DNA from 2 places in the Marinobacterium iners genome. Region 2 is predicted to be linked to the other one. Evidence: predicted binding sites of a transcription regulator. Region 2 holds the regulator's gene; the other holds the start of a gene.
What was found. The regulator PhoB, encoded in region 2, activates phosphate uptake and scavenging genes when phosphate is short. The targets are predictions, from matches to a motif close to TGTCATANNNNTGTCANA.
Positions count from the first base shown of each region.

Region 1: CFI10_RS01515 (PhoX family protein) is a predicted target of PhoB. The motif match lies at 4,385-4,402, and genes of this name have one in related genera.

Region 1 is NZ_CP022297.1:303,390-310,879, forward strand. Features, by position in the region: gene CFI10_RS01500 (FeoA family protein) at 1-223, shown strand, start outside; gene feoB (ferrous iron transport protein B) at 216-2,171, shown strand; gene CFI10_RS01510 (hypothetical protein) at 2,168-2,377, shown strand; gene CFI10_RS01515 (PhoX family protein) at 2,416-4,329, opposite strand; gene clpB (ATP-dependent chaperone ClpB) at 4,555-7,131, shown strand.
Region 2 is NZ_CP022297.1:3,911,609-3,919,098, forward strand. Features, by position in the region: gene pstA (phosphate ABC transporter permease PstA) at 1-314, shown strand, start outside; gene pstB (phosphate ABC transporter ATP-binding protein PstB) at 365-1,162, shown strand; gene phoU (phosphate signaling complex protein PhoU) at 1,192-1,953, shown strand; gene CFI10_RS18405 (chorismate--pyruvate lyase family protein) at 2,024-2,569, shown strand; gene ubiA (4-hydroxybenzoate octaprenyltransferase) at 2,586-3,476, shown strand; gene phoB (phosphate regulon transcriptional regulator PhoB) at 3,582-4,277, shown strand; gene phoR (phosphate regulon sensor histidine kinase PhoR) at 4,323-5,621, shown strand; gene cysZ (sulfate transporter CysZ) at 5,575-6,360, opposite strand; gene CFI10_RS18430 (NADP-dependent oxidoreductase) at 6,482-7,420, shown strand; gene CFI10_RS18435 (hypothetical protein) at 7,409-7,490, opposite strand, start outside.

The sequences.
Region 1 (7,490 bases), 450 kb from region 2:
GACTGATTTAAAAGCTCAGCAAGTTGCGCTTATCCTAGCTCTGGATGGGCCGCAGTCCTTGCGGCAGCGACTGGCAGCATTGGGTATCCTGCGTGGCCAGCGAGTAGAGCTGCGTACCAAGTCGCTCTGGGGCGACCCGCGTGCATACCGGATCGGCAATCAGCAATTCTGTCTGCGCAACGCAGAGGCGCAACATATTTGGATACAATTGCAAGATGACTGATCGCTGCTATACGCTCGCCCTGATAGGCAACCCCAACTGTGGTAAGACCTCGTTATTCAATCAGCTCACTGGGGCCAGTCAGCGTACCGGAAACCTGTCAGGGGTGACGGTCAGTGGTCGTATCGGGGAATGTGTGCACCAGGGGGTGAGGCTGAAAATCGTCGACCTGCCGGGTATCTATTCCCTGAGTCAGAACCGCAGTGAAGAGCGAGTCGCAAGAGACTACCTGACGCAAGAGCAGCCGGATCTGGTGATCAACGTGCTGGATGCAGGCAACCTGGGTCGGCACTTGGCGTTAACCAGTCAGTTGATGGAACAGAACGTGCCGCTGCTGCTGGCGCTGAACATGCTGGACGAAGCTGAGCGCAACTGCACTCGACCGGACCTGGCCGCCATGTCCGAGGTACTGGGCGTTCCGGTGCTGCCAAGCGATGGCCGACGCAAACTCTATTGTGACAAACTGTTGGACGCGGTCGTGACCCGGTTGCAGCAACCGGTTGCAGTACCCCCGCTTACAATCGAATACGAACCTCATATTGATACCCTGTTGAATCGTCTGGAAACACATGGGCTGCCGCGTTGGCAGAGTGTGCGCTGGCTGGAGTCCGCTGGCGACGTGGATTTTGCCTTGACTGATGAACAGCAGGCCATGCTGGATGAGGGGCAGAACAGCATCCAGGCCGAGCACGCACTCGGAGCTGCCGAATTGGTGTCCGAAGGGCGCTACGGCTGGGTTCATGGCTTGCTGCACCGCATGGGGCAGAGCCATGAAGAGTGCAATTTGGCCGATGATCGTCTGGATCGTATTGTGCTGAACCGTTGGCTGGGGCTACCGGTTCTGGTTGCACTGCTGTGGTTGATGTTCGAAACCACCTTTACCGCAGGGGCACTGCCTGCAGACTGGATCTCTCAGGGCGTGGACTGGATTACGACACAGGTGGCACAACACATGCCTGAGTCTCTGCTGCGGGAAGTGATAGTCGATGGGATAATGGCCGGTGTCGGTGGTGTGCTGGTATTCCTGCCCAACGTGGTGCTGCTGTTCCTGTTCATGGAGTTGCTTGAGCAAAGTGGCTACATGGCGCGTGCCACCTTTCTTGTCGATCGGCTTCTCAGTCGAGTGGGTTTGCATGGCAAGGCACTGGTGCCTCTGGTGATGGGGTTTGGCTGTAACGTGCCGGCAATTATGGCGACCCGCTCCATAGAAGAGCCCCGCGCCCGCCTGATCACCATTCTGATCAACCCCTTTATGAGCTGCTCGGCGCGGTTGCCGGTACTGCTGTTACTTGCCGGGGTATTTTTTCCGGACAACGCGGGCACGGTGTTGTTTGCAGTTTACGGGCTTGGGGTCTTGATCGCGCTGGCATGTGCCGCGATCTTCGCACGGGTGCTGCCGGCGCATTATGACGAAACGTTCATCATGGAACTGCCGCCCTGGCGTATGCCTGGTGGTCGCTCACTGCTGCTACATCTTTGGGATCGCTGCCGCGACTTTATAACCAAGGCGGGCACCGTGATTTTGATCGGTTCCATTCTGATCTGGCTGCTGCAAACCTTCCCGCGTGGTGGTGAACCGTTGCTGGAGCAGTTCGGTCATGCCCTTACGCCGCTCTTTGCTCCTTTGGGGTTCACCTGGCATGAAACGGTTGCACTGCTGTCAGGTTTCCTCGCCAAAGAGGTGATCGTGGCATCGCTGGCGGTTGTCTATCAGGCCAACAGCGAGAATACCGCCCAGCTGCAGCAGGCGATAGGCCAAGTACTGCCGGCAAGCGCGGGGCTGGCCTTTATGGTCTACACCCTTCTTTACATGCCTTGCCTGGCAACACTGGCAGTGATCCGGCGTGAAACCGGGCGGTGGGCCTGGGCTGTTGTTTCACTGCTGCTTGGGCTGACACTGGCGTGGGTGTGTGCCTGGATAACCTTTCATGTAGGGCAGTGGTTGCTGTGAGCACGATGACTGTGTTCGATTGGGTCATATTGGTCGGTCTGGTGTTACTGGTCAGCATCTGGCTGCTGCACCGTATTCGCTCCAGCCTTAAGGTCGGCTGCTGCAGCACTGATACCGCCACTTGTGCCGGTTGCAGTGGTGGTTGCGGCAAGCGTAACCAGACGAATGTCAGTCCCTTGGCTGCCAATAACAAAAAGCCCGACTGATTGCTCAGCCGGGCTTTTTATCAGGGCGCTTATGGGTTTCAGGCGCCGATCACACCACCATCTTCACGCTGTACCACCATGATGGTGGAACGCGGCTTGCTGTTGCCGCCGCCCGGGAAGTGAGACGGGGCCAGCTCTTCGCCCGGGTGCTGCACACCGATGAAGACCGTGCGCTGATCCGGCGAGAACGCCAGACCGGTGATCTCACAAGCGATGGGACCAGTGGCAAAGCGGCGGATCTCGCCGGTCTGCGGGTCGGCACAAAGCATCTGGTTGTTGCCCATGCCGGCAAACTCGCCCTCGTTGCTGTACTTGCCGTCGGTCTGAATCCAGAGGCGGCCGGCAGCATCAAAGCCAAGACCATCCGGGCTGTTGAACATATTGTCGGCAGTGATGTTGTCGCTGCCGGCGTAGAGGCCTTCGGCAACGGTCGGGTTGCCGGCCATGGCGAACAGGTCCCAGTCAAAGCGGCTGTCCACATGGTTGCCCTGATGCGGCCACCAGCGCACGATCTGGCCGTAGTTGTTCTTGGCTCGCGGGTTCGGACCACCCACCGGCTGGCCTTCCTTGCCGCGGTTCTTGTTGTTGGTCAGAGTGCAGAACACTGCCTTGTTGTCCGGATGAACAGCTACCCACTCCGGGCGATCCATGGTGGTGGCGCCTACTTGCGTGGCGGCTTCACGGGCAAAGATCAGCACTTCCGCCTGGTCGGCAAAGCCGTTCTCGGCGGTAAGGCCATTTTTGCCGTGAGTCAGCTCGATCCACTCGCCCTGGCCCTTGATCTCGCCGTCATTGGCGGAGAAGCGTGCCACGTACAGGGTGCCTTCTTCCAACAGGTCACGGTTGGCCTGCTGGTTGTTCGGGTTGTATTTGGCCTTGGAAACGAACTTGTACAGGTGCTCGCCACGCTCGTCATCACCCAAATACACCACCACATGACCGGACGGGTCGATGGTCAGAGCGGCATTCTCATGCTTGAAACGGCCCAGAGCGGTACGCTTCTTCGGTGTAGCGGTCGGGTCCATCGGATCAATCTCGACCACCCAGCCGAAGCGGTGCGGCTCGTTCGCATGCTTGGCCAGATCGAATCGCTCGTCATGGCGATACCACTGGTAGTCACGGTTGCCCGCTTTCAGGCCATAGCGTGTATCGCGTGCCGGCAGCGCAACGTCATCCTGAGCCGAGGCGAAGTACTTGTGGAAATTCTCTTCGCAGGTCAGGTAGGTGCCCCAGGGCGTTTCGCCGTTGGCGCAGTTGTTGAATGTGCCCAGCGGCTTGCGGCCTGAAGGATCGGCGGCGGTTTTCATCAGCGCATGGCCAGCGGCCGGGCCGGTCAGCTCCATCGGTGTGTAGGCGGTGATACGACGGTTATGGTCAGAATCGCGGTTCACCTGCCACTCGCCCTTGGCGTTGCGGCGGATCTCGAAGATGGACACGCCATGTGCCGCCTGGGACTTCTTCACCTCATCGGCGGTCAGGTCCTGCTTGCCCTGGTGGGCGAATAGGTATTCCGGGTTGATGTACTCGTTATTCACTGCCAGCAATGCACGGTCTTCGTCCAGCGGGAAGAAGCTCATGCCGTCGGTATTGTCACCGAACTGACCGGCCTGCGCGGCTGCATTCTGGGTACCGGATGCGTCAAACGCCGGCGCACCCTTGAGGATGGGATCGCCCCAGGAAATCAGCGGCTTGGCTACATAGCCTTCGGGCACCACAAAAGTATCGGCGGTGCTGGCCGGTACGGCCTTGAATCCCATCAGCTTGCTGGGTTCCGGGCGGGTTACGGCTGCAACTGCCTGTGCCAGCGGGTTGGCGGCCAGGAACAGGCCCATGGCAGCGGCTCCACCACGCAGGAAGTTGCGGCGGCTGATGCCTTTCGCCGTCATGCGGTCAAAATCGGTCTGTTCCAGTTCCGGATGATCTTCGGGATCAAAATGCTCAATCTGATTCATGTCACCTGTCCTGTATTGGGTTACCGGGATGCAGGTGCATGTTGTAGCAGGGTGCTATTACAGAATTAAGAAAAGTGTACTGCTGTATAAGAAATAACTAATTTAATTGCTGTCAGATCTTGAAGCCGCCCCTGCTGGCCCCTATCTATAGGGGTAACAGAAACAGCCGAACCGTCTGACCCCCTATGTCGGACCAGCGGCACCGAGAGATCCACAGGAGACCTCATGCGACCCGACAAATTTACCTCACGACTTCAGGAAGCCCTGTCCGACGCCCAGTCACTGGCGATCGGCAAGGACCACAACATGATGGAGCCGATCCACCTGCTGGCTGCCTTTTTGCAGCAGCAGAACGGCTCGGTGGCGCCGCTTTTGCGTCAGGCCGGTGCCGACCGGATGACCCTGACCGCCAAGGTGGGCGAAGCACTGGACCGCCTGCCGGTGGTGAGCAGCCCCGATGGTGAGATCCGCCTGTCACAGAACATGGCGCGCCTGTTCAACCTGACCGACAAGCTGGCGCAGCAGCGTGGCGATCAGTACATCGCCAGCGAGCTGGTGCTGCTGGCGATGCTGGATGACAAGGGCGATGCCGGCAAGGTATTGAAAGACTGTGGCGTGAACCGCCAGTCACTGGAAAACGCCATCAATAACATGCGTGGAGGCGACAGCGTGAACGATCCCAACGCGGAAGAGACCCGTCAGGCGCTGGACAAATACTGCATCGACCTGACCGAGCGCGCCGAGTCCGGCAAGCTGGACCCGGTGATCGGCCGTGATGACGAGATTCGCCGTACTATTCAGGTGCTGCAGCGCCGCACCAAGAACAACCCGGTGCTGATCGGTGAGCCCGGTGTGGGCAAGACCGCCATCGTTGAAGGGCTGGCGCAGCGCATCGTCAATGGCGAAGTGCCCGAAGGCCTCAAGCGCAAGAAGGTGCTGTCGCTGGACATGGGCGCACTGATCGCCGGTGCCAAGTTCCGTGGCGAGTTCGAGGAGCGCCTGAAGGCGGTACTGAACGAGCTGTCGAAGCAGGAAGGTCAGATCATCCTGTTCATCGACGAGCTGCACACCATGGTCGGCGCCGGCAAGGGCGAAGGTGCAATGGATGCGGGCAACATGCTCAAGCCGGCGCTGGCCCGTGGCGAGCTGCACTGTGTCGGTGCCACCACCCTGGACGAGTATCGCCAGTACGTGGAAAAGGACGCTGCCCTTGAACGCCGCTTCCAGAAAGTGATCGTCGATGAGCCCTCCGAAGAGGATACCATCGCCATCCTGCGTGGCCTGAAAGAGCGCTACGAGATCCACCACAGTGTGGATATCACCGACTCGGCGATCATCGCTGCGGCCAAGCTGAGCCAGCGCTACATCACCGACCGTCAGCTGCCGGACAAGGCGATCGACCTGATCGACGAAGCCGCATCCCGCATCCGCATGGAGATGGACTCCAAGCCGGAAGAGATGGACCGTCTCGACCGTCGCCTGATCCAGCTGAAGATGGAGCGCGAGGCGCTGAAGAAAGAGAAGGACGAGGCTTCGCGCAAGCGTCGCGAAGAGCTTGAGGCCCATATCGCGCAGCTGGAGAAGGAATATTCCGACTTCGATGAGGTGTGGAAGGCCGAGAAGGCCAGCCTGCAGGGCTCGCAGCAGATCAAGGAGCAGCTCGACCAGGCCCGTGTCGAAATGGAGCAGGCGCGTCGTGCCGGTGATCTGGCGAAGATGTCCGAGCTGCAGTACGGGCGTATCCCCGAGCTGGAAAAACAGCTGCAGGCCGCCGACAGCAGCGAGCAGCAGGCGGAAGAGCACAAGCTGCTGCGCAACAAGGTGACTGAAGAGGAAGTGGCCGAAGTGGTCGCCCGCTGGACCGGCATTCCGGTCAGCAAGATGCTGGAAGGCGAGCGCGAAAAGCTGCTGCGCATGGAAGATGCCCTGCACCAGCGCGTGGTGGGGCAGAGTGAAGCGGTGGTGGCCGTGTCCAACGCCGTGCGCCGTTCCCGTGCCGGCCTGTCTGACCCCAACCGTCCCAACGGCTCCTTCCTGTTCCTCGGCCCGACCGGTGTCGGTAAGACCGAACTGTGCAAAGCGCTGGCCAGCTTCCTGTTCGATACCGAAGACGCCATGGTCCGCATCGACATGTCCGAGTTCATGGAGAAGCACTCCGTCGCACGCCTGATCGGTGCGCCTCCGGGCTATGTCGGCTACGAAGAGGGCGGCTACCTGACCGAAGCGGTGCGCCGCAAGCCCTACTCGGTGCTGCTGCTGGACGAGGTGGAGAAGGCTCACCCGGATGTGTTCAACATCCTGTTGCAGGTGCTGGAAGACGGCCGCCTGACCGATGGCCAGGGCCGTACCGTGGACTTCCGCAACACCATCGTGGTGATGACCTCCAACCTGGGGTCTGACCTGATCCAGAACTACAGCGATGACGACGACTACAACCTGATGAAACAGGCGGTGATGGAGTCTGTGGGTACTCACTTCCGTCCCGAAGTGATCAACCGCATCGACGAGGTGGTGGTATTCCACAGCCTGCGCAAGGAACAGGTGGCCGGCATTGCCGAGATCCAGCTGGACCGCCTGCGCAGGCGCCTGGCCGAGCGCGAGCTGAGCATCACCTTCACCAGCACCGCCATGGACAAGCTAGTGGACGTGGGCTTCGAGCCGATCTACGGCGCCCGCCCGCTGAAGCGTGCGATCCAGCAGTGGATCGAAAACCCGCTGGCACAGAGACTGCTGGCCGGCGAGTACGAGCCCGGTCGCAAGATCGCGGTGGATGTAGAGGCCGGAGAGTTTACCTTCAGGTAATCTCTGGTTGTCACATCATGTTGAGAGCAAAAGCCTGCCGAGCGATCGGTGGGCTTTTTTACTTTTCAGCTACTGAAGCTGGCAGTGAACCGATGCATGGCTACCCAGTAGAGGAAGTGCAGAGCCAGGGTGATAGATTTTTTACTTTAGTTGTGTGGTCAGCTCAGCCTGTGCTGGCTATAGTGTTGTTAATGGATGACAGGGAGTACCGTGCAGATCAGTGCAGCACGGCGGCGTTCAGCACGTAATGAAGGAGTATCAGGTATGACCAAACCTCACCATATTTTTCCTCTGATCCCTTCTCGGCTGCCGTTGATGGTGCTCTCTGCTGAGTGACTCTCTGTCGAGCGGGTATACCT
Region 2 (7,490 bases):
CGGGAGTTATTCTGGCGATCGCCAGGGCTGCTGGTGAGGTCGCGCCACTGATGTTGGTAGGAGTGGTCAAGCTGGTCCCCCAGCTGCCTGTAGACGGACATTTCCCCTATCTGCACCTGGACCAGAAATTCATGCACCTTGGTTTTCACATTTATGATGTCGGTTTCCACAGCGCCAACACTGAAGCCGCTCAGCCACTGGTCTATGCTACCGCTTTGCTGTTGTTGCTGGTGATCCTGCTGCTGAACCTGTCAGCAATCCTGATGCGCAACCATCTGCGGGCCCGATTCAGAACACTGGAACCGGAACTCTAGCGTGCAACCTTCATCAACGGAGCTATGCCTTGATACGCCTGGACACACAGATATCGGCCGATCCGGCTACCACCAGCCCTGAATCTGACCTCCCGGACACCCGGCTGCAAGTGCGGGACCTCAGCCTGCGCTATGGCGATAGCCGTGCGCTGAGCAATATCAATCTGGATCTTCCCGGCAACCGAGTAACCGCCTTTATAGGCCCGTCCGGCTGCGGCAAGTCGACTCTGTTGCGCTGTTTCAACCGCATGAGTGAGCTGGCAGCAGACTGTAATATTTCTGGAACAATTCTGCTGGATAATGAAGATATTTACGCTCGATCAGTCAATGTGGCAGAGCTGCGACGTCGGGTCGGCATGGTGTTCCAGAAGCCCAATCCGTTTCCGGCTTCGGTGTATGAAAATGTCAGCTTCGGCCTCAAGATTCAGGGCATCCGCAAAAAGCGAGTGGTGGATGAAACCGTTGAATGGGCGCTGCGTTCGGCAGCACTCTGGGACGAGGTCAAGGACCGACTGCACGAGAGTGCGTTGGGACTGTCCGGGGGGCAGCAACAGCGCCTGGTGATCGCCCGCACCATCGCCATTCGCCCCGAGGTCCTACTGCTGGACGAACCGGCCTCGGCACTGGACCCAATCTCGACACTTAAGATCGAGGAACTGATTCATGAACTGAAACGTGACTTCACCATCCTGATTGTCACACACAACATGCAGCAGGCTGCCCGCGTATCCGATTACACCGCCTTTCTGCATCAGGGGCGTCTGATCGAATTTGGCGAGACCGAGAAGCTGTTTACCCGGCCGTCCAGACGACAGACTGAAGATTACATCACCGGACGCTATGGCTAGGCCAGCTGTCCGTAACGGAGACAAACACTGTGGAACTGGAAAAAGACAACTACTCAACCCACATCTCCCAGCAGTTCAACGAAGAGCTGGAAACCATCCGTACCCAGATGCTGACCATGGGCGGCATGGTGGAACATCAGGTCAATGACGCCATCGAAGCGCTGCTGACAGCGGATGTGGATCGTGCCGAGGCGTCACGCAAGGTCGACCAGCAGACCAATGCCATGGAGCTGATGATCGATGATCTTTGCACCACTACCATCGCCCGACGTCAGCCGGCAGCCAGCGACCTGCGTCTGATCGTGTCGATCAGCCGTGCCGTATCCGATCTCGAACGCATTGGTGATGAAGCGTCCCGCATCTGCAGACAAGCAATCGAACTGGCACAGAGCGGCACTTCGCAACGCGGTCATCAGGAAGTGCGCCACATCGGCAATCTGGTGCGCGACATGGTACGCAACGTCCTGACCGCCTTCGCTCGCAATGATATCGAGATGGCCTACCTGGTCGCCAAACAGGACAAGGAAGTGGACCGTGAATACCGCACGGCCATGCGCTCACTCGTGACCTATATGATGGAAGACCCGCGTGCGATCTCTTCCGTACTGAGTGTCATCTGGGCTCTTCGCAGCCTTGAACGCATCGGTGACCATGCCCGTAACCTGGCCGAGCATCTGATCTATCAGGTCAGCGGTACCGACGTGCGCCACCGCAGCCTGAAGCAGATCCGCCAGACCGTTGAGGACGAAGCCGACACACTGCTGAGCGATGAAAGCAGCACAGAAGAGTAACCCGCACTACAGCACTTGAGTGGGTGAAAATGCTAGACTTGGGGCCGTCTCACTAACGGAAGCCCTTCAGGTGTCAGCACGCGAATCTCTGCTCATCCATTCTCCCCACCGGCACTGGCTGCTTGCGGGCAGCAGCAGTTTCCAGGTGCCGGCACACTGGCGTCCCTGGCTTTATGACTCGGGCTCGCTGAGCCAGCGCCTGCAGCGTGCGGCCGGGGGCGAGTTCAGCGTTCGCGTGCTGAGCGAATGCTGGCAGTATCCGAGCGCCGACGAGGCACGGGCACTCGGGATCAGCCCACGACGTCGCGCTCTGATTCGGGAGGTTGAGCTGCTGGGCCGTAATGCCGAACCCTGGGTGTTCGCTCGAACGGTCATTCCCGCCACCACGCTGACCGGGGTGGAGCGACGCCTGCTGCGACTGGGCTCGCGTTCCCTCGGTTCCTACCTGTTCCGTGACCCCAGCCTTGAACGTGCCCCGCTGCGCGCCTGCCGGCTGCAAGACAGCGGCGGGCAGCACTATTGGGCACGACGCTCCGTGTTCCGTCTGCACCACAAGCCCTTGCTGGTATGCGAAGTTTTTCTCCCGGCCATGGAGCACGTACAATACCCGCTCTGACCGCTCAGGAGTGATCATGCAGGCAACGACCCCGTCACAGCACCCATTAAAGCAGAAGCTGCAGGCCTATGTGCACCTGATGCGTGCCGACCGACCGATCGGCACCTACCTGCTGCTCTGGCCGACCCTGTGGGCACTCTGGATCGCATCGGAAGGCCTGCCGGCGCTGGATCTGCTGCTGATCTTTTGTCTGGGTGTGTTCCTGACCCGCTCTGCCGGCTGTGTCATCAACGACTTTGCCGACCGACATATTGATGGCCACGTCAAACGCACCCTCAATCGTCCACTGCCATCAGGCCGAGTCCGTGAGCGTGAAGCGATCTATCTTTTCTGCGGTCTGATGCTGGTCTCGTTTCTGCTGGTGCTGATGACAAACGGCATGACCATCCTGATGTCCTTCGGCGGCCTTGCATTGGCGTTTATCTACCCGTTCATGAAACGCTATACTCACCTGCCACAGCTGGTGCTGGGAGCGGCTTTTGGCTGGGCCATTCCAATGGCGTTTACCGCCACTCAGGAAACACTGCCGCTGACCGCCTGGCTGCTCTACCTGGCCAAGCTGCTCTGGACCGTGGCCTATGACACCCAGTATGCCATGGTGGATCGTGACGATGACCTGAAAATTGGCGTCAAATCCACTGCAGTGCTGTTTGGCCGCCACGACCGTCTCATCATCGCCCTGCTGCAACTGGCCACTCTGGTAGTGATGCTCTGGGTAGGTCAGATTGAGCAACTGGGGCTCTGGTATTGGCTGGGGCTGGCCGGTGCCGCCACCCTGTTTGTCTACCAGCACTGGCTGATCCGCGCCCGCGAACGGATGCCCTGCTTCCGCGCCTTCCTCAACAACCACTATGCCGAGCTGTTGGTGCTGCTCGGCCTGATACTGGAATACGCGCTGCGCACCTGAGCCGACACTGACAAGTGAAAGAAAATCTGCCAATGTCATATTTGTGTAACCAAAACGTCTTGTAATACCAGACTCTGATTAAATGTCTGTAAAAGAGGCAGAAACATGTCTGCGTCCAAACGCGTACTGATCGTTGATGACGAAGCACCGATCCGCGAAATGATTGCGGTAGCATTGGAGATGGCAGGTTACGAATGTGATGAGGCAGACAGTGCCCAGTCCGCTCATGCCCGCATCGTCGATAACAAACCCGATATGCTGTTGCTGGACTGGATGATGCCCGGTACCAGCGGTATCGAGTTCGCCCGCCGCCTGCGCAAGGATGAAGTGACGGCTGACATCCCGATCATCATGCTGACTGCAAAGGCCGATGAGGACAACAAGATTCAGGGGCTGGAAGCCGGTGTGGATGACTACATCACCAAGCCGTTCTCGCCACGTGAGCTGGTCGCACGACTCAAGGCCGTGCTGCGCCGCGCCACACCCAAGGGGGTGGAAGAGCCGGTCACGGTGGACAGTCTGACTCTGGACCCTGTTTCGCATCGCGTTACTGCAGAGAGCCGACCGCTGGAGCTTGGGCCAACCGAATTTCGCCTGCTGCAGTTTTTCATGACACATCCGGATCGTGCCTATACCCGCAGCCAGCTGCTGGATATGGTGTGGGGCGGCAATGTATATGTGGAAGAGCGTACCGTCGATGTCCACATTCGCCGCCTGCGCAAGGCGTTGGGCGAGCGTCACGACTATCTGGTACAGACGGTACGTGGCACCGGATATCGTTTCTCGGCACAGGTGGCCTGATCGGCTTCGGTCACCACATTCACAGGATCGGAATGGAATGACTTCATGCACATAGCGCGGCACTCGCTGCTGATGAGCCTGCTGCTCAGTGCCGGTCTGGGCCTGATTCTGGGTGCGGTGCTGGGCTTCCCGATTGCCGGCATCACCCTTGGCATGATCGTGTGGGCCGTGATTCAGATCCGTCGCTTCAATGTCCTGCGTGAGTGGCTGGTCGGCGATACATCTGAAGAGCCACCCGAGCTGCCCGGTGCCTGGGGCGAAATTCTGGACGCGTTGGCACGCATGCAAAAGCGCACTCAGGCACGCGAAGCTTCTTTGCGCAACGTCATCTCACGCTTTCAGCAGTCTTCAGCGGCCCTGCCCGATGCAGTCATCATCATCGATCGCAACAATAACCTGGAATGGTGGAATCTGGCCGCCGAGCGGCTGCTTGGGCTGCGTCATGCATCCGACCGAGGCAAGCCGCTGCTGAATCTGGTACGTGATCCCGTATTTGTGGATTACTACCGCAAGGGCCGCTATCAGGAGCCGCTGGAGCTGCCATCACCGCTGGGCGGTGATACCCGACTGCAGTATCAGATCAGCCTTTTTGGCGCGGATGATCGCCTGCTGGTGGCCCGTGACATCACCCGACTGACCCAGCTGGAGCAGACTCGGCAGAACTTCGTGGCCAACGCATCGCATGAACTGCGCACCCCACTGACGGTCATTCGGGGTTACCTTGAAACCTTCCTCGATCAGGACCTGCCCAAACCGCTGATGCGGGGGCTCAGTCAAATGCAACAGCAAGCGCGACGAATGGAAAACCTGGTCCAGGATCTGTTGCTGCTGTCGCGACTGGAGGCCACCTCACGTCAGGCCGCCACGCTCAAGCCAGTGCTGATCCAAAGCCTGATCAGCCATATTCATGAAGATGCCGTTACCCTTTCAGGAGAGCGCCAGCATCAATTCGAGCTGCAGATAGATCCACAACATGACCTGCTGGGTGTTCCGGCAGAGCTACAGAGTGCGCTGTCCAATCTGGTGTTTAATGCCGTGCGTTATACGCCCGATGAGGGCCATATCCTGATCCGCTGGTGGGCTGATGCCAAAGGCGGCTATTTCAGTGTGACCGACAGCGGTATCGGGATAGAGGCACGCCACATTCCTCACCTCACCGAGCGTTTCTATCGCGTGGACGACAGCCGCTCGTCCGCCAGTGGCGGTACCGGGCTTGGGCTGGCCATCGTCAAGCATGTATTGATGCGCCTTGGCGCCCGGCTGGAGATCGACAGCAAGCCTGGCAGGGGCAGCTGCTTCAGCTGCCATTTCCCCGCTGAGCTGGTAGTGCCGCCCCGGGATTGATATCCCTGGCTTCGGCGGCATACTCCTCCACCCAGAAAATAGTCGCGCCCACAACCGCCGCCGGCATCAAAAACAGATTCAGCACCGGCACCAGCATACCCAGCTGAACCAGCCCGCCAAACCCGATCGATGTTACTCGACGCGCCTTCATCAACTGCTTCATCTGTGGAAAGCTGACCTTGTTGTTGTCCATCGGGTAATCGCAGTATTGAATCGACATCATCCAGGCCCCGAACAGAAACCAAAGCAGTGGCGAGAGCAGATTCAGGCCCGGTATAAACGTAATCAACAGCAACAGCAGAAAGCGTGGCAGATAGTAGCCCAGCTTCTGCAGCTCCCGCTGCAGCGCCCGTGGAATCATCGCCAGCACCGCGCCCCAGCCCTCATCCACCAGCGGGGCACCGCGCAGCCTATGCTCCACCTTTTCGGCCAGAAAGCCGTTAAAGGGCGCTGCTATCAGATTGGCCACGATGGAAAAGCCGTAATACACCCCCACCATCACCACCAGGGCGAACAGGGGCCAGAAAAGCCAATAGAGAAAACCGGCCCAGTCAGGCAGATATCCCAGCCCATACTCGACCCAGTGGGTGAATTGCTGAATCAGCAGCCAAATGGCGGCAATGAACAGCAACAGGTTGATCAGCAGCGGTACCAGCACAAAACGCCGAATACCCGGTTGCGGCAGCATGGCCGCTCCACGCAGCAGATAACTGCCGCCACGTATGGGGTTTCCCTTCATCTTGCCTCCTGAAGGTGATCACATAGCATTTGCCGACATGGCAGGATCACTTTACTCTTGGTATCAGTTAACGTTTGATGACGGCGGCTCACACCAGCCGAACAATCCGGGGAGAGTACACATGAAAGCGATCCGTATCCACGTCTTTGGCGGGCCCGAAAACCTGCAGCTCAACGAGCTGGAACAGCCACAACCGGGGCCGGGTGAGGTACTGATCCGCAACCACGCGGCCGGAGTGAACCCGATCGACTGGAAAACCTGCTCCGGTGGTGGCGCCAGCAGTTTCATTGAAGCCCTGCCCTTTTGCCCCGGTTGGGAGTTCGCCGGCCGTGTTGAAGCTCTGGGTGACGGCGTCAACAACGTGCGTCAGGGTGATGAAGTCATGGGGTTTATCCGCTTTCCGCAGCCGGCCGGCTGCTATGCCGAGTATCTGATCGCCCCGGCTGACCAGATCTGTCAGCGCCCCAGTGCACTGGATTCGGTAACCGCAGCAGGACTCGGACTGGCGGGCCTGACCGCCTGGCAAGCCCTGTTTGAAGTCGGTGAGCTAAAAGGAGGTCAGTCGGTTCTGGTACTCGCAGCTGCGGGCGGCGTCGGCCATCTGGCAGTACAACTGGCGAAGTGGAAAGGCGCCTATGTGATCGGCACAGCTTCACATGGCAACAAGGCATTCCTGCAAAGCCTGGGCTGTGACGACATCATCGATTACCAGCGTCAGCAGGTAGACAACCTGATTCATGACGCTGACCTGATTATCGATGGTGTTGGCGGTGAAACGGCCATCCGTGCCCTGAGCTGTCTGCAGCCCCATGGCAAAATGATCACCCTGCCTTCCGTCACGGCTGCCGAGGTGATCGCAGCCGGTGAGGCCAAAGGGCTTAAAGTGAGCGGCATTCGTGCCCGACCGGATGCCGGCCAGTTACATGAGCTGGCAATGCTGGCGTCCAGCGGCAAGGTGATGTTGAACCTGACCGACAACTTGCCGCTGGATCAGGCAGCCGAGGCACACCGCCTGAGCGCCACCGGGCATGTGCGCGGCAAACTGGTGTTAACCATCTGATTCGGGTTTAGGCAGGGATGCCGCCGTTTCATCTTCTGCCGGGCCACAGAACAGCTGCTGCTGACGCATC